2 linked regions of the Gimesia maris genome follow. Each later gene encodes a partner of the first gene's protein in a complex. Links are inferred from orthologs where the notes say so. Each region holds a gene or a part of one and is shown in the gene's direction. Other genes may lie near its edges.

Region 1 (16,077 bases):
AAAAAAATCCCATCCCGGCAAAATACAATTCGAATACGACTCTGACAGCAGAGGTGAAAGCGGGAGAAAATACCATCGATTTCAAACTGGAGTCGAAATAACACTTTGACATGGAAACCACATTCAACACCTGGCATTCAAAAACAGCCTGTCAGGTAACTCTGAAACGGATCTGAGTCTTACGTCTGATTTTTTAAGGAAACTGATCTTACTATTAAATTAGCTGACCCGAAATTACTGACAGAACTCCTGCGGTAAACTGATTTTCGATCTTTCGTTAAAAGTTTTAACCAGGTTGAATAATGGGACATATTTTCAAAAATTAGATTATCCCTATCTCTTATTTCTTTATTTATCTGGAGATGAACATGAAGCGACTCACATCCAAACGGGGCTTTACACTGATCGAACTGCTGGTGGTCATCGCCATCATTGCAATTCTGATCGCACTGCTGCTGCCTGCAGTGCAGCAGGCGCGCGAAGCAGCACGCAGATCCACCTGCAAAAATAACATGAAGCAGTTGGGGCTGGCACTACACAACTATAATGAAACCCATGGCGTGCTACCTCCAGGATGCATTAACGGGGCAGGTTCTGCGGCTCTAGGTGATCAAGAGGCAACGAACGGGTTAAACCACACCGGTTTTACATTACTGCTGCCATTCATCGATCAGGGACCACTCTATAACAAATGGAATTTTGATATTGCCAGTGGCGGGGCGACGAACGGCTTTTTTACTTCTGTCGCAGGCGGATGGCCTAACGACAATACCCCACTGGGACAGACGATTCTGCCGGCACTCTTATGCCCTTCTGATGAAGGTCAGACCCTTGAAGTCAGGACTGATAGCAGCTGGATGGCAACAAGTGCCGCCAGATCAAATTATCTATTTTGCGGCGGATCACATTACTGTGGCTGGCCTGGAAGAGGTCTGTATTCGGCCTATCGTGAAAGTGCTAATGATATGCCCAGCGGCATAAAAACCCAGTCACAGGGTATGTTCGGATTTAACGGGGCTGCTAAATTCAAAGCAGTTACTGACGGGCTCAGCAACTCAATTGCCATGACTGAAGGCTGCATTTACGGGAAACGCGATGATGCATATTCTCCCTTATGGGCGCAGCATCGTGTCTATGGATCGTTCGCTGTGAACCACCCCAATCTTGATCCCAACCACATCAACAACAAGCGGTATCATATTAATGGGCCTTACGATGCCCTTGGCGCGGCGGGTGCAGGTACAGCGGATGATCCCAGAATTTATGTGACTGTGGCCTCCAGTGTCCATGAAGGGGGCTGTCATGTTTTGATGGGAGATGGTGCTGTTCGCTTCTTAAGTGAAAATATGGATCACACTCAGTACGCTCTCCTCACACGCATCCATGATGGTCAACCCACGGGTGAATATTAATTCGTTATTTCAGTCAGGGCCTCCTTTCACGGGAGCCCTGACTGAGTAACCAGTTCCCTCCTGGAGAGTTCACTTTTTGATTCGCATTTACAAGGAGATGATGGTGTTTTTGGATATTTTTCGAAAGGTATGCCCCTGTCTTTTGAGCCTGGCTTTGCTGCTCCCGATGATGGGCTGTTCCGGCGGCGGAGCCGAATCTGATGAGGGGGCTTCCGCTCCAATAGAAGATGATCCAACCCTAAAACCTCCCGTTGATACAACAACACCATAATAAAATAACCAACGGGTATCCTGTTGGATCAAGCTTGATTATTTGCACGTAACTGAATTTCGATTTTTTCCTCAAACCGGTTGCCTCTCTCAGGGGCAACCGGTTTTTTTGATTAATGATCGAACCTCTCTCAAAAGAAGCCGTGCGAGCAACAGACAATTCAAAAACGGAACGGAAAGCCAAAGTGGATCCGGGAACACCACCTTGACTTCAGGTTTGAATTTTATTTAACGAAGTTTTAGCGCCGGCAAAAAAATCCATCGAAACTTTCGGTTCGTTCAATGGTTTATTTATTGATTCAGATGACAATTTGAATTGCGACGCTGACAGAATTCGATCAAATTCTGGTTAGCAGGGTATAAAAATGAGCGTCAACCCGGCAATTCCGCAAATATTTGGGCAAAAATAATATTTCAAAGAAAACAAATGTACTTAAAGCCAATAATTTCTGCCAGTTATGCAATTTGAGGTGAAATAATTAATGCCCGGCATGAATTTTTTTGTTGACAAATCAAAATACAATTCTTTAAATAGTTCTGTTCAGTCTCTTTACACATTTCTAAATGTGTCACTTTACAGCGAGAGTAGTTCTCTGTCTCTTCGGACAGTTTATTTGTTGATATATGCAAATTTCTTATTCTTATCTGTTAATTAAAAAAGTCGCTCTTTGACAGCTAGCTGAAATTTGACTGTGCTCAGATATTTTGTGTATCGCTGCGCGGCGTAAAATGATGCGCTTCGTAACCCTAAAAACGATACATACTTATACCTCCCCTGCATCGCCGTTTTCAATTCGCTTAAAAGGCCGGATAAGAGTGAGAAATGCTTTTCATTTCTCTTAATTCTCTTTCTATTACCGGAGACCTGGATGAAACGGCTCACTGCAAAACGGGGTTTTACCCTGATCGAACTTCTGGTGGTCATTGCCATCATCGCCATTCTGATTGCCCTGCTGCTGCCCGCAGTGCAACAGGCACGAGAAGCAGCACGCAGATCAACCTGCAAGAACAACATGAAGCAGCTAGGAATTGCTTTACACAACTACCATGAAACACATGGTATTTTCCCACAAATGCAAGTCGAGAACATTCGGAATACGGTTTACGACCCTCCTGGTACGGAAAGCTATCTCGGCTGGAATGTTATGCTGCTCCCCTTTATGGACCAGGCAAACATTTACAACCAGATCAACATGAATGGCCCCTGGCGTGAACCGATTTCGCCTTACACGGTCGCTCAGCTGAGCCTCTTTCAAACTCCGATAGCTTCACTGGCCTGTCCTTCGGATCCTGCTGACGGTCTGAATCCGAATATCGGTAACTTTGGAAAGTCCAACTATGTTGGTCTTTACTCATGTGCTTTTCTCCCAACTGGTGCCACTACGCAAACGAGTGTCAATTCAGCCTGGGCTGATCACACTCCCAGAAACATGAAATCGTTCCGAGATGGCCTGAGTAATGTTGTGATGCTGGGTGAAAGAACCACAGAAGGCACTTTCAGTGGCGCGGTCTGGGCAGGGTCAAATGCTACCAACAATGCTAATTCCGGTAGCTATGGAAGCTGGCAATATCACACCGCGGTCGTGCGCACCTTTGAAGGCTGGTCAACAAACTCAGATCAGGTTCTGTCGTCGTACTATATGATCAATGGCATAGGCAACACCGGGTCTGCGAATGCCTGGGGACTGAGCAGTTCCCATGAAGGCGGCTGTCATTTCCTGTTAGGCGATGGTGGCGTTCGGTTTATCAGCGAAAATATCAACGGTGACACCCTGATTTTCCTGTGTGGTATCGATGATAAAAACGTTGTGGGTGAATTCTAATACTCACGAAAACGTAACTGCTTTACTCGGTTTCACCCCTTGGTGGAACCGGGTTTTCTCGCTTACTGAATCGACTCAGATATTACTCTCATGAGAAAACACCGGAGTTCTTGAATGCGCTGTAAAGACCAATTATCACTGCTGCCTTCACTGATGTTAATAACTGTTTTTTGTTTTGGATGCTCAGGAAGTGGAACGGAAGTCAAGCTCGAAAAAGTCACCGGCGTCGTCACGATGGATGGCAAGCCACTGGCCAACGCAATAGTGGTCTTTATACCTGAGAATGGAAATCCTTCCACTGATCAGACTGATGCTGATGGTAAGTATGAACTTGCCCATCGAGGTAATGCGATGGGCGCCATTCCCGGGAAGCATAAAGTCCGAATTACCACGGGGAAACCTCCGGCTCCCAAAGCCGATCCGGATGCCGATATGGCTAATGTAGATCCCGCAACGGATGCTGGTTTCGAAGAAGCGGGAACCCCGAAAGCGAAAACAGCAAAAAAGGAGCCTATCCCCGCAAAATACAATGCCAACACAACCCTGACGGCAGAGGTGAAAGCGGGAGAAAATAACATCGATTTCAAACTGGAGTCGAAATAAAGCTTTCACCAGCAAACGATCTTAAGCATCTGACATTCAATACCTTCTGCCAGATAAGCCTGTAACGGAATGGCGTCTTGCGACTGATTTTTTAAGGATCTCTCTATCAAATGGATTGACCCGCCAGTTCAGGCAGAACTCAATTGACTTAATTCAATGTGTCGTGCCTTTGTCAAGAACTTTCGTTCCGCTGAGAACGATCTCAAAGTTCTAAAATTGTTTATCCTTATCTCTTATTTCTTTATCTTTCTGGAGATGAACATGAAGCGACTTACATTCAAACGGGGCTTTACGCTGATCGAACTGCTGGTGGTCATTGCCATCATTGCAATTCTGATTGCACTGCTGCTGCCCGCTGTACAGCAGGCACGCGAAGCAGCGCGGAGATCAGCCTGCGTCAATAACATGAAACAGTTGGGACTGGCGCTCCACAACTATAATGAAACCCATGGTGTACTGCCCCCCGGTGCCATTAACCCGGCAGGTTCTGGAACGATTGCAGGTCAGCCTGCAACGAACGGGTTAAACCACACCGGTTTTATTTTACTGTTACCATTCATCGATCAGGCACCACTCTATAACAAATGGAATTTTAATATTGCCAGCAGCGGTGCGACAAACGGCTATTTTACTGCTGTCGCAGGCGGGTGGCCTAACTCGAATACCCCACTGGGTCAGACTCTCCTGCCGGCACTCTTATGCCCTTCCGATGAAGGTCAGACTCCTGAAGACAGAACGGATGCCAGCTATCTCGCCACGAGTGCCGCCAGATCAAATTATCTGTTCTGCGCCGGAGGGCACAGTAATGGCTGGCCAGGGGGAGGACTCTATTCTGCTTATCGCGAATCGACTGGTAGCCTGCCGAATGGTAAGACCGGGATTCAATATCAAGGCATGTTTGGTTTCAACGGGGCTGCTAAATTCAAGGCAGTTACTGACGGACTCAGCAACTCAATTGCCATGACCGAAGGCTGCATTTACGGAAAACGCGATGATGCGTATTCCCCCTTATGGGCGCAACATCGTTACGGCGGAACGTTCGCAGTGAACCACCCCAATATTGATCCCAGTTACATCAACAACAAACGGTATCATATTAATGGCCCTTACGATGTCCTCGGCGCGACGGGCGCTGGTACAGCGAATGACCCCAGAATTTATATCGAAGTGGCCTCCAGTGTCCACGAAGGGGGCTGTCATGTTTTGATGGGAGATGGCGCTGTTCGCTTCTTAAGCGAAAATATGGACCACAATCAGTATGCCCTGCTCACACGTATCCATGACGGTCAGGTGATTGGTGAATACTAAATCAGTTTTTTCAGTCAGGGCTTCCTTTCGCAGGCGCCCTGGCTGAGTACACAGTTTACTCCTGGAGAGTTTTTTTTTGATTCGCATTTGAAGGAGATGATGGTGTTTGTGGAATTGTTTCGAAAGGTATGTCCCTGTCTTATGAGCCTGGCTCTGATGCTACCGATGTCTGCCTGTTCGGGAGGCGCAGCCCAATCTGAGAAAGAGGCTTCAGCTCCTATAGAAGATGATCCAGCTCTTAAGCCTCCTGTTGATACAACAAAGCCATAGTAAAATGAACCACTGGCATCCTGTTACTTAAAGCTTGATCATTTGCATGTAACTGATTTGGATTTCTTCCTCCAACCGGTTGTCCCTCAATGGGGCAGCCGGTTTTTTTACGAATCCCGCTTTCATCGTCTTTAAGCATAGCGCTTCTCATTCTATTATACCCGGTTCTAATGGCGCTGGAGTTGCTACTGTAAAACTGGACACAGTCCGATTCTCTGCAGCCAGTAATTCGCTATGAAAACCGCTATTTTAGCCTTCAATTCAAGTGACAGCAGGCCCGATCACTACCGAAATCTTTCCCTGTCGGATAATCTAGACAGTGCAATCCGGCAAGTAATATAGATTCAACTACCTATCATCAAAAATACCAAGGCTTTTATTCAATGCTGGCAAAACGAATTATTCCCTGCCTGGATGTCCATGCGGGGCGCGTTGTCAAAGGGGTCAACTTTTTGAATCTGCAGGACGCCGGTGATCCGGTTGAAGTCGCCGCGCGCTATGAAGAACAGGGAGCCGACGAACTGGTCTTTCTGGACATCACCGCCAGCCACGAAGAACGCGAGATCATTCTCGATATCGTCCGCCGCACCTCGGAAGTCATCTTCATGCCTCTCACCGTAGGAGGCGGAATTCGCACACTGGAAGATATCCGCGCGTTGCTGAACGCCGGTTGTGATAAAGTTTCCATTAACTCGTCCGCCGTCAAAGATCCGGATTTGATCCGCGAAGCCGCCCTGCGATTTGGCAGCCAGTGTATCGTCGTGAATATCGACCCCAAACGGGTACAGAAAGACGGCAAAGAATTCTGGGAAGTGCATGTAAACGGCGGTCGCGTCCCGACTGGTCTGGAAGCCATCGAATGGGCTCAAAAAGTCGAAGATCTGGGAGCAGGAGAAATCGTGCTGACTTCTATGGACGCCGACGGAACCAAAGACGGCTACGACTTGCCGATGACGCGCGCCGTTGCGGAAGCCGTTACGATCCCCGTGGTTGCCAGTGGGGGGGCCGGCTGCCCTGAACACTTATATCAGATTCTGACCGAAGGCAAAGCCAGCGCGGCGCTGGCTGCCAGCATTTTTCACTATGGGACCCATCCTGTTGATGAAACGAAACATTATCTGGCGGAACGGGGAATTCCGATTCGTTTCAAAAGCGATGTCTCTCTGGACCGGGTGTAACCGATAACCGAAAAAGGTCTACCCGTTTCCCCGGTAGAGCAACAAATTTACCGGTATCGCGGGAATTGAAGCTTGCATGTTCTTTCAGAGTCCTCAAAATAGTAATAGCGGATCCAGGTGGGTTCGCAGTAGAGAAAAGGGCTCTGATCAGAGCCCCCATTTCAGATCAGCATTTCCTGTCAATTCCGCTGCTCGCTCTTGCAGCAGAATGCAGTGTTAGAATAAGTGGAGTTTGTTTATGGCGACAACAGTTCCTGCGACCCCCAAAGATGTCAATCCCATCACAGGGCGTGTTGAAAATGAAATCGACAAAGTCTTCCGCCAGTTGATCAAGCATGGCGGTTCCGACTTACACATGCAGGTCGGCAAAGCCCCGATCCTGCGTGTCAAAGGGACGCTGCGGGAACTGCAGATGGACCCCATCGACCGCGACCAGATGATGGCGTTATTCACACCGATGATGGATGAACGCAACTTGAAGATCTTCCACGATGAAGGGGGAGCTGACTTTTCTTATGTCGTGGAACACGAAGGGGAACCCTGGCGTTTCCGTGTGAACCTGTTTATCCAACTCGGTTTTCCCGGCATGGTCTCCCGTAAAATCGAACGCTCGATTCCCAACTTTGATGGTTTGTATTTGCCTCCCGTGATGGAGTCATTATGTAAGTTCGACCAGGGCATGGTACTGTTGGCCGGGGTGACGGGTAGTGGTAAGTCAACCACCATTGCTTCCATGCTGAACTGGGTGAACGATCATTACCGCAAGCACATTCTGACGATTGAAGACCCGATCGAATTCGTCTACACACAGAATAAGTGTCTGATCAATCAGCGCGAGGTCGGCATCGATGTGAAAGACTTCGAAATCGCAATGAAACACGCCGTGCGTCAGGATCCCGACATCATGCTGGTGGGCGAAATGCGTGACATGGAAACCTTCTCGACTGCGATCCACGCTGCGGAAACAGGTCACCTTGTATTTGGAACCATTCACGCTTCCAATGCCCCCAGTTGTATCGGTCGTATTCTCGACCTCTTCCCGCAGGATATGCATAAAGCGCTGCGAGGCAGTCTGGCGTTCAACATGCGTGCCATCGTCGCGCAAAAACTGCTCAAGACCATTGTCGACAAGCCGGGTCGTGTTCCCATTGTCGAAATCATGACCTTCAATCCGACCGTGCGTAAACTGGTTCTGGAAGAGCAGGACGAAAAACTGTCCGCCGCCATTCGGATCGGTAAAGACGAAGGTATGCAGCAGTTTAACGACAGCCTGAAAGGATTCATCGACCGTGAATTCATCAGCCGTGCCGATGCGTTCGAAATTTCACCGAACGTCGAAGAGCTGAAAATGGTTCTCAAAGGCATCGACGTCAAAGGGGCTGCGATTCTGTAAACCTGCTGTCCCCCTGCAAATACAAAACAGGCGCTGTCACATCCGGACAGCGCCTGTTTTTTTTCATCACCGCCTGCTGAAGCTTAACGAAACTGCCCGCCTTTCACCTTCATCTGCAGGCTATAGACTTTATTCGCACAGGTGAAATACAGCGTCTTTCCATCCGCTCCCCCGAAAGTGACGTTCGAACAGAACTCGGGAACAGGAATCAGGCCCCGTGATTTCCCGTAGGGGCTCGCTACCCACACACCACCCCGACCGGAAAGATACAGGTTCCCCTCCGCATCAATGCTCATCCCGTCAGGAGAATCCTTGCGTGATGTTTCTGGATCAAAAAACAACCGACCTTCTCCTACCGTTCCGTCTGCCAGGATCGGAAAACTGCGCCACAGCTTTTCGTGACTGTCGCCCACATACAGAGTCTTCCCGTCATTCGATGCGATCACGCCATTCGGGACCGGCATACTGGTGATGATTTTTTTCACTTCTCCCTCGGTTGTTTTTACATACACGGCGCTGGTTTTTCGATTCTTGAAATCAGGGTCGGTAAAATAGATATTCCCATTGGGTGTCTGGCACACATCGTTGGGCTGGTTCCATTTCGGGTTCTCTGCGACCACAATCGTATCGGCTGGTCCAGACTCTCCGAAGGCGTAACTCATTACATGCTGACCATAAGCCTGCGCGCCCAGCATGCGCCCCTCTACCGAGAGGTATGTCCCGTTGATGCCTTTAGTATCATCCAGCCAGACGCTCGCTTTCCCCGTTTTATCCAGACGTAAGATTTTCGTGTCCTTGTCGACGAATGAAGTGAAGTACAACCGTTCGCCCGCCGGGTCCCAGATCGGCCCTTCGAAAAATGCTTTCGCGGCATACTCTTCCTGCAACTTTGCGTCATCAGCTACTGTATCAGGCAGCGGATGAGTTTCCGTCTTCTGTTTTTGGGCCCCTGCCAACGAGACGAAATGTGACAAACTCAACACAATGGTTACCAGCATGATTCGTTTTAACATAAGTGTATAGTCCTGAATGGAAACGATTTAACGAAAACCACAGATTGCCTTTAAGGAATCGGCGATCATTTATCGTAAGTAAATACAGGAACCTGTTTCCACTTCAGAGGACTTGAAAAGCACCAGAACAGATAAGAAATATGACAGGGTCGTCAGAGAAACCAGACTGCATTCTCTGTGGGTTACTTGATTTTGGCATGCGCTCCCTGCAGACTGGGTAACAGATTCTGCACGATATCCATCAATCCACAGGAAAGCTGTCCTGCGGAATCGTACATCCATCCCACCTTGATCTGATTCAGACCGACTGCATGATCCAACCAAAAGGATTTCGATTAATGAACCATCGACTGCTCATTCTGCTGACTGTCCTGGCAGCCTCGTATTCCGAAAGTAAGAGAGCAGAGGCTGCCCCTCCGGTGCCTCCACCGAATAATACAGGGGGTGAATTCTTCAGTCCGGCGGACTCACTCAAGCAGTTTACCGTTCCCGATGATCTTAAGATTGAACAGGTGCTCGCCGAGCCCGAGGTCAAGCAACCCATCTTTCAAAACTTCGATGAACGCGGACGCATGTGGGTAATCAACTACCTGCAGTATCCGTATCCGGAAGGATTGAGAATTCTCAGCAAAGACAAACACCATCGCGCCGTTTACGATAAAATCCCCCTGCCTCCGCCACACCATGAAAAAGGGGCCGACAAAATCACCATCCATGAAGATACCAACGGCGATGGAAAATATGATAAGCATAAAACGTTTGTGGACGGTCTGAATATCGCTTCCTCGTTTGTCAAAGGTCGGGGCGGAGTCTGGGTCTTGAACCCGCCTTATCTACTGTTTTATCCAGACAAGGATAACGATGATGTTCCCGACGGCGATCCCGTGGTGCACCTCGAAGGCTTCGGCCTGGAAGACACACACTCGGTTGTCAACAGCCTCCGCTTGGGGCCGGACGGCTGGCTCTACTCTTCCCAGGGAAGTACTGTTTCCGGGAAAGTCAAAAAGCCCGGTCAGAAAGACAAGGAAGCCATTCAGACGCTGGGGCAGCTGATCTGGCGTTATCACCCGGAAAAACAGATTTACGAAATTTTTGCAGAGGGAGGCGGAAACGCATTCGGCGTCGAATTCGATGACAAAGGCCGACTCTATTCCGGTCACAACGGGGGCAATACACGTGGTTTCCATTACACACAAGGCAGCTACTACCAGAAAGGCTTCGGTAAACACGGCCCTCTCTCCAACCCCTATGCCTTCGGTTATTTCCAGGCCATGAAACATGCCAACGTGCCTCGTTTCACCCACAACTTTATTATCTACGAAGCAGAAACACTACCGAAAAAATACTGGGGACACCTGTTTGGAATCGAACCGCTGCAGGGCCGTGTCGTCGAAAGTAAGATCACCGGCGACGGATCGTCCTATCAGACAGAAGACCTGCAACGCCCCGTCGCCACCACCGACAAACGCTTTCGACCCGTCGATATTAAACTCGGTCCCGACGGCGCGATTTATTTCTGTGACATGTACGAACATCAGATTGCCCACGGTCAGCACTATTCCGGCCAGGTCGAAAAAGACGATGGACGCATCTATCGGCTCACTGCGAAAAATGCGAAACCGCTGGCTCCCTTCGACCTCGGCCAGAAATCTTCCCGGGAACTGATCACCGTTCTGGACCATCCCAACAAATGGTTTCGCCAGCAGGCACTCCGCCTGTTCGGCGATCGTAAAGACGCCAGTGTGATTCCTGCACTCAAACAAAAACTGTTCTCTGCAGACGGGCAGTCTGCCCTGGAAGCACTCTGGGCATTGAACCTGAGTGGTGGTTTTGATGAAAGCGTCGCGCAGAAATCGCTACAGCATTCCGATCCTTATGTCAGAGCCTGGACGATTCGGCTGCTCTGTGATGACCATCAGGTCTCCACTGAAATCGGTCAGCAGCTCGTCGCGCTTGCCTTAACCGAACCGCACGTGCAGGTTCGCAGCCAGCTCGCCAGTTCTTCCAAACGGCTGCCTGCAGAACCAGGTCTGCCGATCGCCTTTCATCTGTTAAGCCGCTCTGAAGACCTGGATGATGTGCACGTGCCTCTGATTCTCTGGTGGTCCCTGGAAAAACGGGTTGCCGAAAACCGGGCAGAATTGCTTGCATACTTTGAAAAGCCGGAAGTCTGGCAGTATCCGCTGGTGGAGAAGTACATTCTCGAACGCATCATGCGGCGGTTCGCTTCCACCGGCTCACGAAATGATCTGCTGGTCTGTGCCCGCCTGCTGGAACTCGCTCCGGAAAAGTCGCATGCCGAGATTCTGATGGCGGGATTTGAAACCGCCATGAAAGGTCGTTCACAAACCAGCTTCCCCAAGGAGCTGATCACGGCCATGTCAAAGTATGGCGGACAGTCTCTGTCGCTGGGTCTGCGCCAGGGTGATCAGGCAGCCGTTGAAAAAGCATTGAAGATCGTCGCCGACCCCAAAGCCGATAACCAGAAGCGTCTCGACCTGATCCAGATCCTCGGCGAAGTCAAAGTCCCGCAGTCGGTCCCCGTCCTGTTGAAGATCATACAGAATTCCAGTGACCTGCAGTTGCAGATTGCCGCCATCAGCGCCCTGCAGCAATACCCGAATGAATCCATCGGCAATGTGGTCACCGCGCAGTACCCGAACATGTCTGACGATCTCCGCAGTGCCGCCCAGACCCTGGTGTCCATTCGCAAACCCTGGGCCTATGAATTTCTTCGGTCCATCGATGCAGGGAAAATTGATAAAGCCACCGTCCCCGTTGAAACAGCCCGCAAAATGACTGTCTACGGTGATGAAGGCATTACCGCTCTCATCGCAAAGCATTTCGGTTCCATCGCCGGTGCCACAACCGAACAGATGCAGCAGCAGATCGCCGCGCAACAGAAAATGCTCTCGGCTGCGACTGAAGAACCCGATCGCTACGCCGGCGAAAAGCTGTTCCAGAAGAACTGCGGCAAATGTCATAAGCTGTTTGGCGAGGGAGGCGAAATCGGCCCTGATCTGACTTCGTTCAAACGGGATGACGTGGGCCGCATGCTGGTGAATATCATCAACCCTTCCAACGAAATCCGCGAAGGCTTTGAAACCTATCTGATTGTTACCGAAGATGGCCGAACGGTAAACGGGTTCCTCGCCGACCAGGATAATAATGTGATCGTCATCCGCAGTGCCGACGGCCAGAGCATTACCGTGGAACGCGACAATATAGATGAAATGCTGCCGCAGAAGAAATCACTGATGCCTGAAGGCCTGCTCGACAAGCTTTCTGAGAAAGAAGTTCGCGACCTGTTCAGCTATCTCCGCAGTTCACAGCCTTTGCCCTGAGCATTTTTCCTCCCGAACCGGGCGGCGATTGAGAAACCAGGACAACTTGCTAGAATTGAAGCCGACTTCCCCACTGATGAGGAGTCGGCTCTTTTTACATTCACAATTGACAACTTTAAACGAGACAGGAAACAGACCATGTCGGGGTTTCGAACCGAACGTGATTCGATGGGTGAAGTACAGGTTCCAGCAGAAGCGTACTACGGCGCACAGACGCAACGGGCCGTTGAGAATTTTCAGATCTCCGGCAATACACTGCCGCCCAGTCTGATTCATGCCATGGGTCAGGTCAAGCTGGCCGCCGCCCATGCGAACCGCGACATCGGAAAGCTCGCCGGCAGCGGAAAAAATCCTCTGAATGATGAGCAGATCAAAGCGCTGATCGATGCTGCCACCGAAGTCGCCGATGGAAAATTCGACGATCAGTTTCCGATTGACGTTTACCAGACCGGCTCGGGAACTTCGAGCAACATGAACGTGAACGAAGTCATCAGCAATCGCGCGATTGAAATTCTGGGGCAGGACCGCTTTGCTCCTGAGAAGTCTGTCCACCCCAACGACCATGTGAATATGGGACAGAGCACCAACGACACGTTCCCCACCGCCATCCATGTCGCCGTCGCCTCCAGCATACACAATCATCTGATCCCGGGACTGGAAAAACTGGCCGCCAGCCTGGCACAGAAAGCCAGAGACTGGGACCAGATCATCAAGATCGGCCGCACTCATCTGGCCGATGCCACGCCACTCCGACTGGGACAGGAATTTGGCGGGTTCGCCCGTCAGCTCGAACTCAGTGTGGAACGTGCCTACCAGGCAGCGGCTGCCGTGTATGAACTACCCGTGGGAGGCACTGCCGTCGGTTCCGGTATCAATACCCATCCGGAATTCGGTCACCGCGTGAGTGTGGAACTCGCAAAGCTGACCGACATCTCATTTGTCGAAGCCGCCGATCATTTTGAAGCCAATGCACAGCGCGACGGACTGGTTGAATGCCACGCCATCTTAAAAACCATCGCCACCACCCTGTTCAATGTTTCGAATAATATCCGCTGGCTCGGCTCAGGTCCCCGCTGTGGATTTTATGAAGTCAAGATTCCCGACCTGCAGCCCGGCAGTTCCATCATGCCCGGAAAAGTGAATCCGGTCATGTGTGAAAGCATGATGCAGGCCTCAACCCGGGTCATCGGCAACGATCAGACCATTACCATGTCCGGGGCAGCCGGTGGCCAGTTCCAGCTGAATATCATGATGCCCGTGATGGGCTTCACCGTGCTGGAAAGCATTCACCTGCTGGCCAATTCCAGTAATGAGTTCGTGCGGCTCTGCTCCGACAATATGGAAGCCAATGAAGAAGCCTGTAACGCAGCCGTCGAAAACAGTCTCTCCATGGTAACCAGCCTCAACCCGCACATCGGTTATGAAAAAGCATCGGCATTGGCGAAAGAAGCATTCAAGTCCGGTAAGACGATTCGAGAACTCTGCACCGAACAGGAGATCCTGCCGGCAGAGACACTCAAAGAAGCCCTCGATCCAATGAGCATGACCGAACCACATGCTTAACTGCCAGCGTGGATCGTCAGGAAGTCATTCGGCCGTTAAGGAGCACACTGGAGGCCATCTCCAGTGTTTCTCCTGACAGGCCTGCTGCTTCCATCTGGCGGATGGCTGCCTGGATATCATACTCCTGACGTTTCAACGTGACCTTGCCATCTTCGATGATCGCGTAAGAAACCCGCGGATCTCCGTCCCGGGGCTGCCCCACGCTGCCGGGATTGATCACCTGCTTGTCACCCAGATCCAGGTGAAAGGGAATATGTGTATGTCCCACGCAGATGAAGTTCGCGTTGATCCCCTGCAGCCGGGAAGTCCACGCTGATTCGTTATCACCCAGATACTCATCCAGGGGATCACGGGGCGTGCCATGTACCAGATAAAACGTGACACCCTCAATCGTAATCTGTTGTGAAATCGGTAACCGTGCCAGGTATTTCATTCTCACGCGATCCAGCAGTTCCCAATGCAGCGGCCGCGTCGCACATGCCAGCCTGCGAAAACCGGTAGAGCCTTTCGCTTCCACCCGCTGCGCGACGGCATGATCGTGATTCCCGCGCACACAGGCAGTGGCATGTACTTTGATCCATTCAATACAGGGCAGCGGATCGGTCCCGTAGTCGACCAGATCCCCGATACACAGGCAGTAGTCGAACTCTTCCTGAATCGAAGAAAGTGCCACCCAGTTGGAATGGACATCGGAAACCACAAGTACACGCATACATCATCATCCGTAATCAACGAAGTCGATATCTTATTATTTCACAATCACTTAGATTATAGACAACTCTCCAGGCGCGGGAAACCATTTCGCTCTGCCAACTCCGTTCCTGTCACTTTTTCCAGCTGCTCTCCCTGATAAATCGGTAGAAAAAATCAGCTCTGGACTCATTTTTGCGTAACTGCTAGACTCCCGCCGCATGTCTGAGGCTGCTCAACATCATTACGACCCCCGTCTACACTTCAGACGGATGTTTCTCTTCAGGATGAAGTCGGAAACTAAGCCTCAATCATTCAATTTAAATCCATCCGGTTCGGACGCTGTTCAGAAGGGATACTGATATGCGGACCATGCGACTGTTTAAACAATGTCTGATTCTTACCATCGCCATGACGGTCTGCGCGACCAGTTTTCTGCCTGTCGCAGAGGCGCGCATCGAAGCCGTCAAAGGTAAGAAATACAAGCTGACCAAACGCCACGGGCCATGGATGATCATGGTCGCCAGTCTGCGCGATATCCCTGAAAGCAGGCGATCCAAAGGCTTAAGCGCCCAGGAAGCAGCCGATGAACTGGTTTACGAACTCCGCAAACGCGGCATTCCTGCCTACACCTTCAGTCAGGAATCCGTCATCCAACGGTTCAACACGCTCGACCGTCTGGGTCGGGAAGAACGTCGCAGTTATGCCGCACAGCGCGCCATGATTTCGGTGATCGCCGGCAACTATTCCGACAGCGAAGATGAAGTCGCACAGAAGACTCTCAAATACATCAAACACTTCCAACCCGAAGTCATTACTGAAAATGGAGTCTACAAAAAAACTCCCGGTCAGCCCGGGCCTCTGAGCGGTGCGTTCCTCACCATCAACCCGCTGCTTTCGCCCCAGGAAGTTGCCCAGCGAAAACAGGATCCCCTGATCGCCAAGCTCAACTCCGGCGTCGAATTCTCGCTGCTGAATAACAAAGGCAACTACTCTCTGGTCGTCGCCTCCTTTTATGGAAATTCGGTCACCGAAACAGCCACTTCACGATTTACCAATGCCTCTGAATCAGAAGAACTCAGCAACAGTCTGGACATAGCCGCACAAAATGCCTGGCTCTTAACAAAGGCCTTGCGTGAAGCGAAAAAATATGGCTTTCCTGCCGGGAATGCAACAGACATCGATGCCTACGTGCTCCATGAAAAATACC
Region 2 (15,918 bases), 1.0 Mb from region 1 along the record:
AGATTCGCCGCAGTCGCCATTCTCCCTGCAGAAAGGTACCGTAAACAGTAAACGTAATGAAATAAGCCAGCGGTTGATCATGCCTCACTATCCCACCATATCAGACGCCAGGCATTAGTAATCATTAGCCGCAGGGCCTTAGCCCCGGTTGTGTCCCGATTTGAAAAGCCCCCTTCGAATTTAGAAACACGTTCTGGTCAACTCTGCAAACCGGGAACCGACTCCACGATGAGGTCCTGCAGATATGTTTTTATGACTTCAAATGTGAAACCTCCGACAACACTGAGGGCATTTCTCCATCGTGTATTGTCTCTCGCGGCAGCTATAAATTCACAACCGTTCCATGTTAGTGGAAAATACAGACATGAATGGCCATTATTTTCAAACTCTCGGCCGTCTACTGGGAAGAAACGCCTTGGGCTACCAATGGGAGATGAGTCAGCGAGGCGTCCGGCAATAAGATCAGCCTCAATCAACCAAATAATGTGCTGATCAATCACATCACTACGAGCGTCGGGATATGGCAGTGTGCAATCACTCTCGTAGAACAAAAGCAGCTCACGGATCAGATTCATATCGCGTTTCATAAATTAATCCTAATTCAGTGTAATGAAATATAGAGACAACTAACTGGCAATGCATTACCGCTAAGTTAATCGCTTTAACAAATTCGAATTTCATTGGTATCAATCTATCAATGTTTTCTAAAATGGCAATTACTACCTTGAGTATGAACGCCTATTGCCGATGTTTGTGGCTGGTCGGAATTGATTGACATTGGGGATCATTTTTTCCACCTCGACGATAACCGGGGCTAACGCCTAATGGCACTTACTTTAAATTAAGTTGGTTACCCCTGCCGTTTGGTATGGGATTTGCGCAGGATTCTATTCTTGAAAATAGACTGCCAATTTGCCAGGAGTAACCACGCAGTGAAACAATCACCGGAACAGATTCTTGAATTCGATCGTGCCTTCGAACAACTTAAAGATTTGGTGGACTTACGCCAAGCCGATCAGCTGCATCCCAGGCGACCCAATGCAATCTATACCGCCTGCGTTGTGCTGTGGATGTTGATTTTTCAACGCCTCAAACCAGATGCCTCACTCGAAGCGGCGGTGAAGCATCTGATTGAAAATCAACCTGACTACCTTCCTGAAAACAAACGATTAAGCCAGGGTACACTCTCGTCCAACAGTGCAGCATACAGCCGGGCTCGCAGCGAACTGCCGTTGGATGTTGTGAAATGGTTTTCCAATGAAATCACTCGTGCCATCGTCGGGCAATCTGAAACCCTGCTGGACGGTCGTCAAATATTTTTACTCGATGGAACCACGATCACATTAGCACCGGAAAAAGAATTACAAACGAAATTTCCGCCCGCCTCAAATCAGCACGGTGAAAGTGTCTGGCCTGTTGTCAATCTGACCGTTTTTCACGAACTCAGTAGTGGATGTGCCTTGCTGCCACAGCTGGGGGCCATGTATGGACCTGAAGCGGTTTCCGAAACGGAACTTGCCCGAAATGGCATGCACTGCCTGCCAGACGAATCGATCATCATGGCTGATGCAGGATTTGGGATCTTTGGCGTTGCTTACCAGGCACAACTCCTGGGGCATGATTTTTTTCTACGCATGAAGAAGTTAAACTTTGAGTCACTTCGAGCCAAAGCAAAACTCGTATCGCAAAGCCCAAAACATAAGACCTACCAACACCAGTGGACTCCGACCCCCCAAAAACCGTAAAACACAACCCGGGCTCCCCAGGGACGCTTCGCTGGCTGTTGTTTTGCACGAAATCATCGTCAATGAAACCTTGACGCTGTATTGCGTTACCAGCCTGCCGCAAGACGCTGCCACCCTGGGCAACCTCTACAATCAAAGGGTCAATGTCGAAGTTGATATCCGTAACTTGAAGGTCGTATTAGACACCGAGAACATTCGCGCCAAGAAGGTAGACACGTTTTTGAAAGAGCTGTATACGTCAGTGGTCGCCTACAATTTAGTTGGTCAATTCCGCAGACAGGCAGCTGAACTGAATCAGGTTGCTCCGCGGCGGATGAGCTTTAAGCGAACCTGGACAACATTCCAAACGTTCCTGTTGAAGCACCTGCACACTGAGCCAGAATCATGGCGTGAATCCTTCGAGCGAGCACTGTTCTACGCGACCAAAGATAAACTACCCAATCGCGCTGCCAACCGAAGCGTAAAAAGAGAATGCTACGCCAAACGTTCAAAGAGAGACCATTTCGAAAAAAGAAAAAAGCCCCCAGAGAAATTGAAACACACTGATCTAAAGTAAGTGCCATTAGGCTAACGCCCTGCGGCTAATTTTGCTACTGATGATCTCTGTCTTTTCGATCCTGAACTTCGCCCGCGTATATTACTGCCTGTTCTAATTCGCTCTCTGAATTGATACATTTCCAATCCCCGCCGACAGACCACACAGGTCGATCAACGAAAACAGGCAAACCCTGCCTGAGGACTCGCGTGCAGTTGGCTTTGATTTGATCTCGGACTCTGGCACCAGCCTGTTCTGAAACGGAAACAACAACGTGGACATGATTACTGCGGGCGTTGGCTATCCAGAGTTTCCATTTTCGGAAATCGCAAAGTCGTGCAATTTCATTCTCGACGGCCGATCGTTGCGGTTTGCCGAGCAGAATGATGTCGTGTTTGAGACGATCGCGGTGCCAATGTTCCAGTGATGGCTGAGGAGGCTGAGAACCTTTGCGCCGAGACCGCCACAGTCGCCAGTCACCCTGCAGGAAGGTACCATACACAGTAAACGTAATGAAATAAGCCAGTGGCTGATCATTCATATGCATCCCACTTCATCAACTGCCACGCAAAAAAAATTAGCCGCTGGGCGTTAGCCTAATGGCACTTACTTTAGATCAGTGTGTTTCAATTTCTCTGGGGGCTTTTTTCTTTTTTCGAAATGGTCTCTCTTTGAACGTTTGGCGTAGCATTCTCTTTTTACGCTTCGGTTGGCAGCGCGATTGGGTAGTTTATCTTTGGTCGCGTAGAACAGTGCTCGCTCGAAGGATTCACGCCATGATTCTGGCTCAGTGTGCAGGTGCTTCAACAGGAACGTTTGGAATGTTGTCCAGGTTCGCTTAAAGCTCATCCGCCGCGGAGCAACCTGATTCAGTTCAGCCGCCTGTCTGCGGAATTGACCAACTAAATTGTAGGCAACCACTGACGTATACAGCTCTTTCAAAAACGTGTCTACCTTCTTGGCGCGAATGTTCTCGGTGTCTAATACGACCTTCAAGTTACGGATATCAACTTCGACATTGACCCTTTGATTATAGAGGTTGCTCAGGATGGCAGCGTCTTGCGACAGGCTGGTAACGCAATACAGCGTCAAGGTTTCATTGACGATGATTTCGTGCAATACAACAGCCAGCGAAGCGTCCCTGGGGAGCCCGGGTTGTGTTTTACGGTTTTTGGGGGTCGGAGTCCACTGGTGTTGGTAGGTCTTATGTTTTGGGCTTTGCGATACGAGTTTTGCTTTGGCTCGAAGTGACTCAAAGTTTAACTTCTTCATGCGTAGAAAAAAATCATGCCCCAGGAGTTGTGCCTGGTGAGCAACGCCAAAGATCCCAAATCCTGCATCAGCCATGATGATCGATTCGTCTGGCAGGCAGTGCATGCCATTTCGGGCAAGTTCCGTTTCTGAAACCGCTTCAGGTCCATACATGGCCCCCAACTGTGGCAGCAAGGCACATCCACTACTGAGCTCGTGAAAAACGGTCAGATTGACAACAGGCCAGACACTTTCACCGTGCTGATTTGAGGCGGGCGGAAATTTCGTTTGTAATTCTTTTTCCGGTGCTAATGTGATCGTGGTTCCATCGAGTAAAAATATTTGACGACCGTCCAGCAGGGTTTCAGATTGCCCGACGATGGCACGAGTGATTTCATTGGAAAACCATTTCACAACATCCAACGGCAGTTCGCTGCGAGCCCGGCTGTATGCTGCACTGTTGGACGAGAGTGTACCCTGGCTTAATCGTTTGTTTTCAGGAAGGTAGTCAGGTTGATTTTCAATCAGATGCTTCACCGCCGCTTCGAGTGAGGCATCTGGTTTGAGGCGTTGAAAAATCAACATCCACAGCACAACACAGGCGGTATAGATTGCATTGGGTCGCCTGGGATGCAGCTGATCGGCTTGGCGTAAGTCCACCAAATCTTTAAGTTGTTCGAAGGCACGATCGAATTCAAGAATCTGTTCCGGTGATTGTTTCACAGCGTGATTACTCCTGGCAAATTGGCAGTCTATTTTCAAGAATAGAATCCTGCGCAAATCCCATGCCAAACGGCTGGGGTAACCAGCTTAATTTAAAGTAAGTGCCATTAGGCGTTAGCCCCGGTTGTATCACGAGATGCGTATAAACCGCAGCTATGGTCTTATGGCTCATGGTGTTTACAGTAGTGTGCCAGAATCGAAAACCGCTCCTGAATACATTTCAGGATTCTGTTGCCGTATTAGAGTTACGCTTGTTGCCAGGTTAGTGAGCCAATTTGTCCAAATATTCTCAGTAGATCTAATAATATATCGTTGGGGCAGTTTACCTCGGTTACGAAAAACAAGGATGTAGCACCGTGGTGATTAGTATCAACGAAAAAATGGAATCCGTGGTATTCAAAACGAATGTGCCAGATCGAGCTCTGATCTGCGGGTGCATCTATACTGTGAGATTCGATGTTGAGTCGTTCTATCTTTTTGAGATGATTTATGGTTGGTTTGAGATTAAAGTCCGGTGAGTCAAAAAATAGTCGACCCAATTCTGAACCGAAGTTTTCATCTCGCAAATCGTCGGTAGACAGGTTTGTTGGGGGCGTCCGGCGTTTCATAAACTCAATCCGATATAGACTAAATAGAACAGAATACAATTCGTGCGAATTAATTCAGATTCATGTTCCGGTGTCCTTGATAATGTCAGCGATTACCAAGTCCGGATGGTTGAACTTCTATTCCAATCGGTGGACATCTTTTTAATCTTCTTTTGGACTTATCCACTAAAAAAACCGCTAATACCGTTTACGAAAGTTCCTATACCTATCAAGTAGGGGCCAAATATTTGTTGTATAACCAGGTCACTTTTTCTTTGCGCTTCTATTCGCTTCTTTTCTTCCGCAGTTGGCGGCTCTTTTAAACCATCCCTAATCAACAGGTCATCAAAGTAGAGGTTGGCGATCCACTGAAAAGGACCAACCCTTAAAACTGGAAGAGCCATTAGAATCACACCATAAAGTGCTAGTAACCCACCAAATGCCCCCCATACCACTGAATTAGGATAACTGGATGAAAAGTAAAAAAATGCACTGAAGACAAAAAGGGATATTAAAAAAATTAATGCCATTCTTTTCTCATTTTTACGCATAGGTTTTATCCGATTACTATGTACTTAGTATTTTTTGGTAATTTACCTTAGACGTATAACGTCCAAAAACATCAGGTTGCCGCCAGCGACGTTGATTTCAAAATACGCCTCATCGATGGCTCTCGTTCGCCGCTCCTTCGAATCCGTTTTATCTCCCCGGCTTCTTTCGATTCATCAGCCTCTTAAGTAGTTCGGGCTGATCGTAGACTTGAATCAGAAGGTGTTCGAGGGCTTCGATGCACTCTTCAATCAATTTGAGCGGCGGCTGATCGAGTGCGTGGGCGGAGTCATTTCCGAGCCTTCGTAGTTGGTGCAACACCTTTGACTGATTTTTACTGATAAGACCTTTCATCCACAAACCGTTAATCTTTCCTTCAAGGTTACTTCGAAGGACGATTTTTCCTGTAGCCCTCTCGCGGACCAGCTTTCCCTGATCGGTATAGACTTTCCCCTTGAGAATCTTCTGGTCGAGGCAAATCCCCTCAATCAGTAGCCGAACTCCGGCACCCGCGAGTGTAGATAGCCCGTCGTTGAACGCCGTGATTGTTTGACGGTAGACCGAGTCCACTGGGCTGCCGAAGTCCAATTCATTGAAGTTGCGCGGCTCGCGTAAGGGAGAGTCATGTTTGCGTGGTGGCCAGTACGTCACTTGGGAGTCACCAGGATCTTCCGAAAACCAGCTGGTCTCCCGGAGCGTACCCCTCTGGCACCCATTACACTCCATCAAGTCGTAAGTTGCTCCCGCACTAATGTCTCTGTCTTTATCTTCCCAGTAGGCTTCAAACGAACCGCGAATTGTGTGTCGTGTAAATCCACAACGTACGCATGGGATCTCCTCGACTTGGCCGACACGCTCTTTCGACATCTGCTTCCCCGTTTTATTTACCAATTGTCTAATGTTCTAAAAATGAGCCGGAGTCGTCGGCCCAAAAAGTTCCGTGCCAGACGCCGTCAAAATATCTAGTTTATGTAGATTCTCTGGCGTTGTATCAAGTTTTGTTATTGTGAAATTGCTTCTCTTTCCCGCGTCTTTAGCTGAACCGCCTAGGTGATAAATTTGGTCATCGCATCGCATCCATCGATCGTGATTCGTCGGTTCGACCACTAAGCGGTACTTCGATGATCCACGCTCATTCGCGTATAGTCTAGAGATATCCAAAAAGGATTGGTATTCAGGGCTGTTGTTCCGTTCTTTCGTGATGAGGACAACCTCAACTGAATCTGGCAATCCATTCAAGTACCGATGAAATAAGCCTGCAGCCATGTATGGATCGGCCCAAATTAGTTTCTGCTTGGTGGCTTCGCAGAACACCTTAAGCTTGCAATAGGCTTGAAATGGTGAGTGAGCTTCTAAGACTTCGGTTTCAATTTCCGTCGGTATGGATAGGATGAGTCGCGTTGCTTCAGTTCGAACAGCTTCCACGGATTCCTGGAGTTCGTCCGTTTGATCGCGTTTTCCATTTAGTTCATTTCCAAATCGTGTAAGGCAGTTGTGAATAGTATTCCACTCATAGTCATACAGGTGCCCTGGTTCAGAGCGAGTAAACTCCATCACGCTATTATAGTAGCTAGTAAGATCAGAAGCGAATTTTGCACATGCACGTGACCGGGTCTGGGGGGTTTGCCGATCTGGATAGTCGATCAAATCTTGAATGGGGCGTAGAAGTAGTCCAAGTTTGTAGATCAATTCAGCTTGTTGTTCCTTACGATTCATAATGTCTCAGTTTGTGATCAAAGTAAACATTGCACATGAAAGTCACAAATCACTAAGTTGTCCCTAGTGACGTTGATTTTAGATACATTCCAACCAACAGACTTGGTTCATTTCTTTGTAGTCTGGCTGATACTAGATTATGCTTCATTATCAGTTTCATCGTCTGAAAGATTGGGTTTCGGGAGCGCCTTCCATCTCATTGGCTCCCCGTCATTGTGAACGGTAGTAGGGGTGTCACCAAGGATAACTTGAATTTGTGCCAGCGGAGTGCCATCAGGGATACCGTGGAGCCAGAACTCTTTTATAGTTGCTGCACGTTGAGCTGCTCTTGTTCGTTCTTGCTCAAGATCTATCACCTCGCGAGTAAATGTGATTTGCTGTCGCTGATTAAGGTGATGGCAGAGAAGAGAACCGAGAATGCCAAAACCTCCAATGACCATGCCAGTAATCGCAATACCTTGGTTGATGCCGAAGAATCCGCCTACTAACGACGCGGTAAGGATAGCGGCAGAGAATGCGGCGGAATATCCAGTGTAGTCATCATTGAATCGGTTGCGGGCTTCATCAACCACAGATGCAACACGTTTAGAGTGCTCCTCGAAATGCTCCACGTGTTTATGAAGGAAGGATGATGTTTGCCAGTCAAGTTTTGCCATTATGTTATGTTCTGCCTCAATACTACTGATAAACAGATTAAATCCAGGTTGAATCTACCAGTATTTTGTATAGTGTCAACCAGAATTCACCAGAACCTGTATGCACAGAAAAAACATTCAACTCAGACCAGGCGGGCGTAAAAACCGCTGAATCAGCCATTTTTGGGGGCATCATTCACAAAAACGGGTGGAGAGACTAGAATCGGTCGCACGTACTGAACTTTGCCGGGGCGGATGTGTCCTCTCCCTGTCGCGGTACGCCTGAAATTGAGACCTTAAATTAGAAACCACTATGATTACAATTGTCGATTATGGAATGGGAAATCTGCGGAGCGTCCAGAAGGCCTTTGAGAAGGTCGGGGCGGAAGCAGAGATCTGTGCCGATCCGGATAAAATTGCCAAAGCCTCCAAACTGATTCTGCCCGGCGTTGGTGCCTTTCGCGATGCGATTCAGGCACTCAAAGATCAGTCGCTGGTCGAACCGATTCTGGAACATGCGCAGTCCGGCAAACCCTTTCTGGGTATCTGCCTGGGGTTGCAGCTGCTGTTTGATGTCAGCTACGAGGACGGCGAATACGAGGGGCTGGGCCTCATCCCCGGTAAGGTGGTTCGCTTCGAAGATCAACCCGGTCTGAAGATCCCCCACATGGGCTGGAACCAGATCGAACGGACCGCCGAACACCCGATCCTGGCAGGCATTCCTGCTCACGAACATTTCTATTTTGTACACAGCTACTACGTGGCCCCCGATAACGCAGCAGACGTCGCCGCCTATACCGATTACGGTTGCCGCTTCGCTTCGATGGTTGCTCGCGATAACATTGTCGCCTCTCAGTTTCACCCTGAAAAAAGTCAGAACGCGGGACTCAAACTCCTGCAGAATTTTGCTTCCTTTTAAAACCACCACATCAGCGAAAAGAAAGTCAGCTCAGTTATGGAAATACTGCCCGCCATCGATATCCGGGGAGGCAAATGCGTGCGTCTGCGACAAGGCGATTACGGACAGGAAACCGTGTTCGGCGATGATCCGACCGAAATGGCCCGTCGCTGGGCCGACGGCGGTGCGCAGCGTCTGCATCTGGTCGACCTCGACGGTGCCAAAGCCGGGCAGCCTGTGAATCATGAAGTCGTTCGCAAGATTGTGGAAGCGGTTTCGGTTCCCTGTCAGATGGGGGGGGGTATTCGCGATGAAGCATCCATACAACTCATGCTGGATGAGGTCGGCATCGACCGCGTGATCGTCGGAACCCAGGCACTCAAAGACCCGCAGTGGTTCAAACAGATGGTGCAACGTTATCCCAATCGTCTGGCACTGGGGCTGGATGCCCGCGATTCCAAAGTCGCGACAGAAGGCTGGCTCGATGTTTCGGAAACCTCCGCCATCGATCTGGCGAAAGAATATGTCGGCGTTGAACTGGCGGCGGTAATCTACACCAACATCGCTAATGACGGCATGATGCAGGGCGTGGATGAAGGGACCATCCAGGATATGATCGCGCTGGCCGAACTGGGGCTGCCTGTGATCGCATCTGGCGGCGTGACAACGCTGAAAGATGTTTCGCGACTGGCAGAAGTCAGCCGCACTCAACCTAAGCTGGTGGGAGCGATTATCGGTCGCGCTTTATACGAGGGAACCATCGAAGTTCCCGCCGCCATTGAAGCCGCCGGTTCTTAACATTTCCAGCAGGGCAGGATCGGAACACAGTGTATGACCGAAGACGTCGATCAGGCTAAGCTGTTACGTGCGCGGTTGCTGGTGCTGCTGGCATCGGTGCTCTGGAGCCTGAGCGGCGTGTTCATCAAGTCCCCGCCGTTTCAGTCGATTCCCGAAGCCGACCGCGGGCTGATCCTTGCCTGTTATCGTGCGTTTTTCGCCGGGCTGTTTCTGCTGCCGTTTGTGAAATTTCAACATGTCCGCTGGCGTCCCGCTCTGATTCCCCTGCTGATTGCGTTCGCATCGATGAACTTCCTGTTCGTGACCGCGATGACGAAAACCTCTGCCGCCGCCGCGATATTTCTGCAGAATACGAGCGTCGTCTGGGCCATGCTGTTCGGCTTTCTGTTTCTGAAAGAACGCATCGAAGCGGGTTCGATTCTCGCCATGTTTATTGTGCTGGTGGGCATTTTCTGTATTGTCGTCGGCGACTGGTCGGGCGAAAACTTCGCCGGCAACCTGATCGCGCTGCTCAGCGGCATTTCTTATGCGCTGGTCGTGATCTTTTTTCGCGTGTTGCGCGATGAGCATCCGGCCTGGCTGGTGGCACTCAGTCTGCTGGTCTCCGCAGCGGTCGTCGCGCCCTGGGTGATGGCGCTGGGAATCTCATTGACCTGGCTGCAGTTGTTTCTGATCGCGTTGCTCGGCGTCGTGCAGATGGGAACGCCTTACGTGGTCTTTTCCCACGCGGTTAAAACCGTCAAGTCGCAAGAAGCGGCGCTGCTGGTGTTGACCGAACCGATTTTGAACCCGATCTGGGTCTGGCTCTTCTGGGGCGAGACCGTGTCCCTGCATACGCTTATTGGTTGTGCACTGATCATTCTGGGGCTGCTCGTCCGGTTCCTGTTCTTCCGACCCAAACCACTGCCGAAGCCGATCAACGCTGAGGCAGTTTGACCGTCTGCATTTCGTGATAGCGGGCCTGCGGCGTTTTGAGTTCTGACTGGAAAAACTTGATCGTATCCACAATCACTTCCCCCCATTCGGCATGCTTACGATCCCGCAGGATGTCGAACAGTTCGTCGGCAGGTTTGGCTTTGACGCGGGCTAGTGTCAGATGGGGATGAAAACCTTTTCGCTCGCGGGGGTAGCCCAGCTTCTGGGTTTCTTCTTCCAGGTATTCGACCATTTCCAGCAGGGCCTCTGCATCCGAGATGCCGGCCCAGATGACGTTCGGATGGTCTTCCCGGGGAAACGCGCCCAGCCCTTTGAAGGCCAGTTTGATTCGCTTGAAGCGGCTGCGCATCTCTTTCAGAATTCTGCTGACGGGCATGATGTCTTCCAGTTCCGTCGGTCCGAGGAACTTCAGCGTGATATGCATCTGTTCGACATCAATGGGTTTGACAGCCGGTGCCAGCTTTTCCAGGCGGGGCATCAGCTTTTTCAGTCCACGGGGAGGCTGGATGGGAATGGCGATAAAGGTGCGTGTGCGCTGATTGGTATGCATCATGGTTCAAGGGGTGAGCCAGCAGAAAAGCAGGGGGAGAAAACTCCCTATTTCTTCTTCTGGTTCCAAAGTGCTTTCAATTGATCAAAGCCCTGCAGGGGCTTTTCTCCGGTTTTCATTTCGTCAGTCAGCTTGGGAAGCGGACCTTTATTTTTAGCCCGTTTACGATTCTGGTGCGGCGGCTTTTTCTGCTGATGGCCTGTGTTGTTTCCGCTGTCTGCTGTTTTTTTAGCGGATGCTGTTGCCGGCTTTGCTGTTTTCGCTGATGCTGGTTTCTCAGCAGGTTTGGTGGGACGTTGTGCTTTTTTGGGCTGACGATCGGTGCCCGGTCTGATCAACGTCAGTGAGACCCGCCGCCGTTCCAGATCTACACCCAGGACCCATGCCGTGATCACATCACCGACCGAGACAAACTGGTAAGGATTCTCAATGAAGTGGTTTGCCATTTCGCTGACGTGAATCAGGGCGCTGTCTTTCAAGCCGACATCCACAAAGGCACCGAAGTCGACCACGTTGAGTACCGTGCCCTGCAGTTCCATGCCTTCGGTCAGTTGTTCCAGTTTGAGCACACCCTGTTTGAAAATGGGGCCGGGTAAATCCGCACGGGGATCGCGACGGGGACGGACGATGGCCTCCAGAATATCCTCCAACGTGGGCAAACCGATTTTCAGATTCTTACTCAGGCCCCCTTTATCGATCTGTCCGACTTTTTCAATAATTGAGGCACGATCCTGGGCCGACGACTTCAGGCTGTCGGGGGGCAGTTCCAGTTGCTCGAATACTTTGTAAGCGTGTTCGTAACTTTCGGGGTGAATCCACGTCGAATCCAGCGGTTCGCTTCCCTGGTCAATTTTCAGGAAGCCCGCCGCCTGGGTGAACGTCGCTTCGCCGACGCCTGCGACATCCAGTAATTGTTTGCGATTCTGAAACGAACCATGTTTTTCGCGCCATTCGGTGATCCGGCGGGCGATTAACTGATTCATGCCGGAAACGTGACGCAGCAGCGAGGCGCTGGCGGTATTCAGATTGACGCCGACGTAATTCACGCACGATTCAATCACTTCGTCCAGCGACTCTTTGAGCCGCTTGGAATTGACGTCATGCTGATACATGCCGACACCCAGATGCTGAGGATCGATTTTCACCAGCTCACTCAGCGGATCCTGCAGGCGGCGGCCAATGGAAATCGTACCGCGAATCGTCGCATCCAGATCCGGAAATTCTTCGCGGGCGACCGGGCTGGCCGAATAGATGCTGGCACCCGCTTCATTGACAATCAGGTAGCGGGCCTGGGGCAGGTCCTGCTCAATCATCTCTGTAATGATCTCTTCTGTTTCGCGACAGGCGGTTCCATTGCCGATCGCCACCAGCTGGCACTGATGTTCGGTCATGACTTCCGCCAGTTTTTTGCGGGCGAACTCTTTTTTGTCAGCCGAACCCGTCACGTACACCAGGTCTGTCGCGACACAGTATCCCAGCTCATCAAGAACCGCCAGCTTGCAGCCGGTTCGTAAACCGGGATCGATGGCCAGAATCCGCTGTCCCTGCAGGGGAGGCTGCAGCAGCAGGTTTTTCAGGTTCTGTGCAAAAACGGAGACCGCGTGTTTCTCTGCTTTTTCTGTCAGTTCGCGACGGATTTCACGATCGAGACTGGGCTGGATCAGTCGCGAGAGCGCATCGTTAATCACTTCGGTCAGAAATTCATGGAACCGATGTCCGTTGAGATTCAGGTGACGGGCAATCGACATGCAGGCGGAATCGTCGGCCCATTCAAAGCGGACCCGTAACGCGCCTGATTTCTCGCCGCGGTTCAGCGCCATCGTGCGATGGTGAGGAACTTTGACCACCTGTTCCGAGTAGTTGAAGTAATCGCGATATTCCTGCCCGGACTCTTCCGCTTTTTTGGTGGCATTCACGGTCAGTTTGCCGGAACGCCAGGCGATCTTACGCGAGATCTCACGCACGTCGGGATCTTCGCCGATTTTTTCGACCAGGATGTCGGCGGCACCTTTCAATACATCTTCGGTGGTGCGGGCGCCGTCTTCCGCCTTGGTATATTGTAATGCGGCGTTTGTCAGATTATCGATGCTGGCATCGCCGGCCCAGATGGCGTTGGCCAGTGGTTCAAAGCCGTGCTTCCGCGCGGTTGCGGCACGCGAAGTACGCTTGGGACGATACGGGCGATACAGGTCCTCCAGGCGCTTGAGTGTATCCGCTTTTTCAATCTCGGCTTTCAGTTCGGGAGTGAGCTGCTGCTGTGCTTCTATCAAGCGCAGGATGGTCGAAGCCCGTTCCCAAATCTGACGTTTGGACTGCACGCGCTTCTGGATATCGCGGATCTGCACTTCATCCAGATTGCCCGTCCGCTCCTTGCGATAGCGGGTAATGAAGGGGACGGTGTTTCCTTCATCCAGCAGCGCAATGACATTCAGAATCTGTTGTGATGTGAGATTCAGTTCCGACGCAATCTGCTCTGCGTCTCGCTCAGAGAAGCGGGCGCTGGAATCGTTTGCTTGTATCTCAACCGCATCCATTTCGATCTCGATTCGTTTCGGTTACAGGACCCGAAAACTGAGTCTGGAAATTTGATAAGTTACAGGATCTACTTTTCAGTTACTTAAGAATAACCGTTTTGAGAAAAAATAGAAATGGTCTTGTTACGACACAGGTGCCAGAGGCAGGAGCGCTTCTGTCCCGGCTTTCGAAAGTGTAGTGGTAGTGACGACACATTAACAGGCTCAGGCAACCGAAATTCGAGTGGCCAGTACGTCCGTTTGACAGGGCAGGGTTTATTAACTCTGTTTTCAAAGAGTTCGGTTGCGGTGCCGTATCGCGCAACTGCCTGGATTCTCTCACAGCCGCTGAATGCAGGTGTTCTAGAGAACGATTGTATTTGCATGCGGACCGCGGATAGCCATGCGGTAACAGCTGTAAATTATCTCTCTTATTCTCCCGTTAGAATCGTTTTTCTCGTCAGGACCAGACCTGCCTGCAGCCGATAATTTGACAAAGGACTGTCGCAACAGAGGTCTGTTCTGACTTGCGCAAATCAATCTTTCGTGAAGGGTCTGGCGATTCCGGCACGATCAATACAGGGGGGAGATGGCATGGCTACTGCCGTCAAAATGCAATCGTATCTACTTATCGTTTTTGCAGTTAGCCTGATGAATGGCGTGACGGCGGAAGCAGGCTGGCCCTGGTCCAGTGCCACCTGTTCGGAAGACAATTCCAAGGAAGCCAAATGGGCCGAACGGGCCTCGCGACCGGTGGGCTCTCGACAGAAATACAAGTTCGGCGAACTCTGGCCTCCTTACCCTCGCCCCACCGGACCGAAACAGCATTACTGGAACCGCTATCATCATGCCCACTACTGGCCTTATCCCTATACCTGCCAGGACCGGGCATACGTAGCGGATATCATGGACCGGCAGATTCACAATGGCTGGACCGAACAGAATACACTGTATGCTTACCACTTCGACAAAGATGGTAACAAGTTGACAGAAGCCGGTTTACTGCATCTGCGCTGGATTATGGAACACGCACCGGAAGAACGTCGCATGATCTTTGTGCAGACGACCAACAATTCGATCTCCAGCCAGGAACGACTGGCCAATGTCCAGTATGCAGCCTCCGAGATGTCTGATGGACGAAATGTTCCTTCCGCCATGTTGCGGGTCAGTCCGACCTATGGTCGTCCGGCACGTGAAGAAGATATGAAATACCGCGCCTACGTTGGTTCGATTCTGGCTCCCCGGATTCAGTATACGACAGGTGGCGGGTCGGCAGCCAACGGAAGTAATTGAAGTAGATATCTGCTTTCTGCCGATTTCGATTTTTTCTCTCTCAACAAGTCAGCTTGAACGTAAACTGCCATCATGATTGATCGCCCTGGTGAAGATGAATCAAAAGATGCCTCCGGGCAGGCATTCCGGGAAACCGACTCACAACATGATTTGAATGACCTGTATAGTGATCTGTTTCCCGGATCGCAGGCAGGGGAGTGGAAGCAACCGGAAAAAAAAGCAAATGCTTCTGCCGCTGCAGCGAAACAGGATCATTCCATCCCGGCCCCCAATACGCTGGAGCAAACAGGCCTGTCATTAAACCAGCTGTGCAATCTGGTGTTGAAGCAGCTGTATCTGCAGGGCAGTGCCCTGGGGATCGAAATCTCGCGCAGCGCCCATCTGCCGTTCACCATCATTGATACAGCGCTGGTGTTTCTGAAAGATGATAAATGCATCGAAGTCACGTCCGGCAATCTGATTGGACGTTCTTCGTACCGCTTCAATCTGACCGAGTTGGGACGGATTCGGGCGCGGGAAGCATTCGAGCAATGCCGTTATGTGGGGCCGGCGCCTGTGCCTTTAGACGCGTATGTCAAACAGTGTGCCCTTCAGACCGTGGTCGGGATCGACTGCACTCCGGAGCGGCTCGAAGCTGCCTTTTCCGACTTCATTATTCGAGAAGGGCTGCTGGACGAACTCGGACCAGCGGTCTGCAGTGGGCGCTCCATCTTTATCTATGGTCCTCCGGGTAATGGTAAGACCTTAATTGCCAAAGGCCTGGGACGTTTTCTGAATCGGCAGGGGGGAGAAATTTATATCCCTTACGCGCTGCAGATGGAAAACAGCATCATCACGCTGTTCGATCCAACCATTCATCAGACCACCGACGATCTGGAACTGCAGGATCGGGCACCCACCGATCTGCAGAAGGGGAGTCGGATTCCGGAAATGAAGGACTGGGCCAAGCCCGAAACCGACCTCCGCTGGAGACGCATCAGACGTCCTGTTGTGATTACCGGCGGAGAGCTCAATCTGGAAATGCTGGACCTGCGTTACAACAAAGTCAGCAACTTTTATACAGCGCCCCTGCACATCAAAGCCAATGGGGGCGTGTTCCTGATCGACGACTTTGGTAGACAACTCGTCAGTCCAAAAGACCTGTTGAACCGGTGGATTATGCCGCTCGAAGACCGGATTGACTACCTGA

The links.
Region 2: the proteins of hisF (region 1) and hisH are in contact, whole or in part, in a crystal structure (PDB 6RU0), measured with the Thermotoga maritima proteins. The link is inferred for Gimesia maris from one-to-one orthologs. Residues at the interface, in WP_004080486.1 of Thermotoga maritima: Met1, Leu2, Ala3, Arg5, Ser40, Glu41, Asp45, Glu46, Ala70, Glu71, Ile73, Asp74, Ile75, Pro76, Phe77, Asp98, Lys99, Ser122, Gln123, Glu161, Thr195, Leu196, Asn247, Arg249, Glu251; in WP_004080484.1 of Thermotoga maritima: Asn15, Arg18, Arg22, Arg117, Leu118, Pro119, His120, Met121, Gly122, Trp123, Asn124, Asn134, Gly135, Tyr136, Tyr138, Val140, Tyr158, Glu180, Lys181, Ser182, Ser183, Lys184, Ile185.

Annotation. Positions count from the first base shown.
Region 1 is NZ_CP042910.1:297,890-313,966, reverse strand. The notes cover bases 5,045-7,966. They hold hisF (imidazole glycerol phosphate synthase subunit HisF), read left to right. Parts: upstream 5,045-6,069; coding sequence 6,070-6,864; downstream 6,865-7,966. Other genes in these bases: GmarT_RS01155 (type IV pilus twitching motility protein PilT), read left to right, coding at 7,103-7,966; GmarT_RS29330 (hypothetical protein), read right to left, coding at 5,655-5,825; GmarT_RS01165 (DUF1559 domain-containing protein), read left to right, coding at 5,045-5,416. Outside these bases: GmarT_RS01185 (transthyretin-like family protein), read left to right, coding at 1-101; GmarT_RS01180 (DUF1559 domain-containing protein), read left to right, coding at 369-1,412; GmarT_RS01175 (DUF1559 domain-containing protein), read left to right, coding at 2,552-3,505; GmarT_RS01170 (transthyretin-like family protein), read left to right, coding at 3,620-4,108; more of GmarT_RS01165, read left to right, coding at 4,370-5,044; more of GmarT_RS01155, read left to right, coding at 7,967-8,257; GmarT_RS01150 (SMP-30/gluconolactonase/LRE family protein), read right to left, coding at 8,341-9,270; GmarT_RS01145 (PVC-type heme-binding CxxCH protein), read left to right, coding at 9,609-12,614; GmarT_RS01140 (class II fumarate hydratase), read left to right, coding at 12,753-14,177; GmarT_RS01135 (metallophosphoesterase family protein), read right to left, coding at 14,194-14,889; GmarT_RS01130 (hypothetical protein), read left to right, coding at 15,231-16,077.
Region 2 is NZ_CP042910.1:1,314,465-1,330,382, forward strand. Bases 7,095-9,857 are described here. They hold hisH (imidazole glycerol phosphate synthase subunit HisH), read left to right. Parts: upstream 7,095-8,054; coding sequence 8,055-8,660; downstream 8,661-9,857. Other genes in these bases: GmarT_RS05085 (hypothetical protein), read right to left, coding at 7,095-7,106; GmarT_RS05090 (hypothetical protein), read right to left, coding at 7,244-7,762; hisA (1-(5-phosphoribosyl)-5-[(5-phosphoribosylamino)methylideneamino]imidazole-4-carboxamide isomerase), read left to right, coding at 8,697-9,437; GmarT_RS05105 (DMT family transporter), read left to right, coding at 9,471-9,857. Also shown: GmarT_RS05055 (DUF2513 domain-containing protein), read right to left, coding at 198-587; GmarT_RS05065 (hypothetical protein), read right to left, coding at 2,336-2,821; GmarT_RS05070 (IS4 family transposase), read right to left, coding at 2,887-4,254; GmarT_RS05075 (hypothetical protein), read right to left, coding at 5,021-5,392; GmarT_RS05080 (DUF4145 domain-containing protein), read right to left, coding at 5,541-6,041; more of GmarT_RS05085, read right to left, coding at 6,294-7,094; more of GmarT_RS05105, read left to right, coding at 9,858-10,373; thpR (RNA 2',3'-cyclic phosphodiesterase), read right to left, coding at 10,354-10,926; GmarT_RS05115 (Tex family protein), read right to left, coding at 10,971-13,457; GmarT_RS05120 (hypothetical protein), read left to right, coding at 14,031-14,729; GmarT_RS05125 (DUF8689 domain-containing protein), read left to right, coding at 14,802-15,918. UniProt on the Escherichia coli protein: IGPS catalyzes the conversion of PRFAR and glutamine to IGP, AICAR and glutamate. The HisH subunit catalyzes the hydrolysis of glutamine to glutamate and ammonia as part of the synthesis of IGP and AICAR.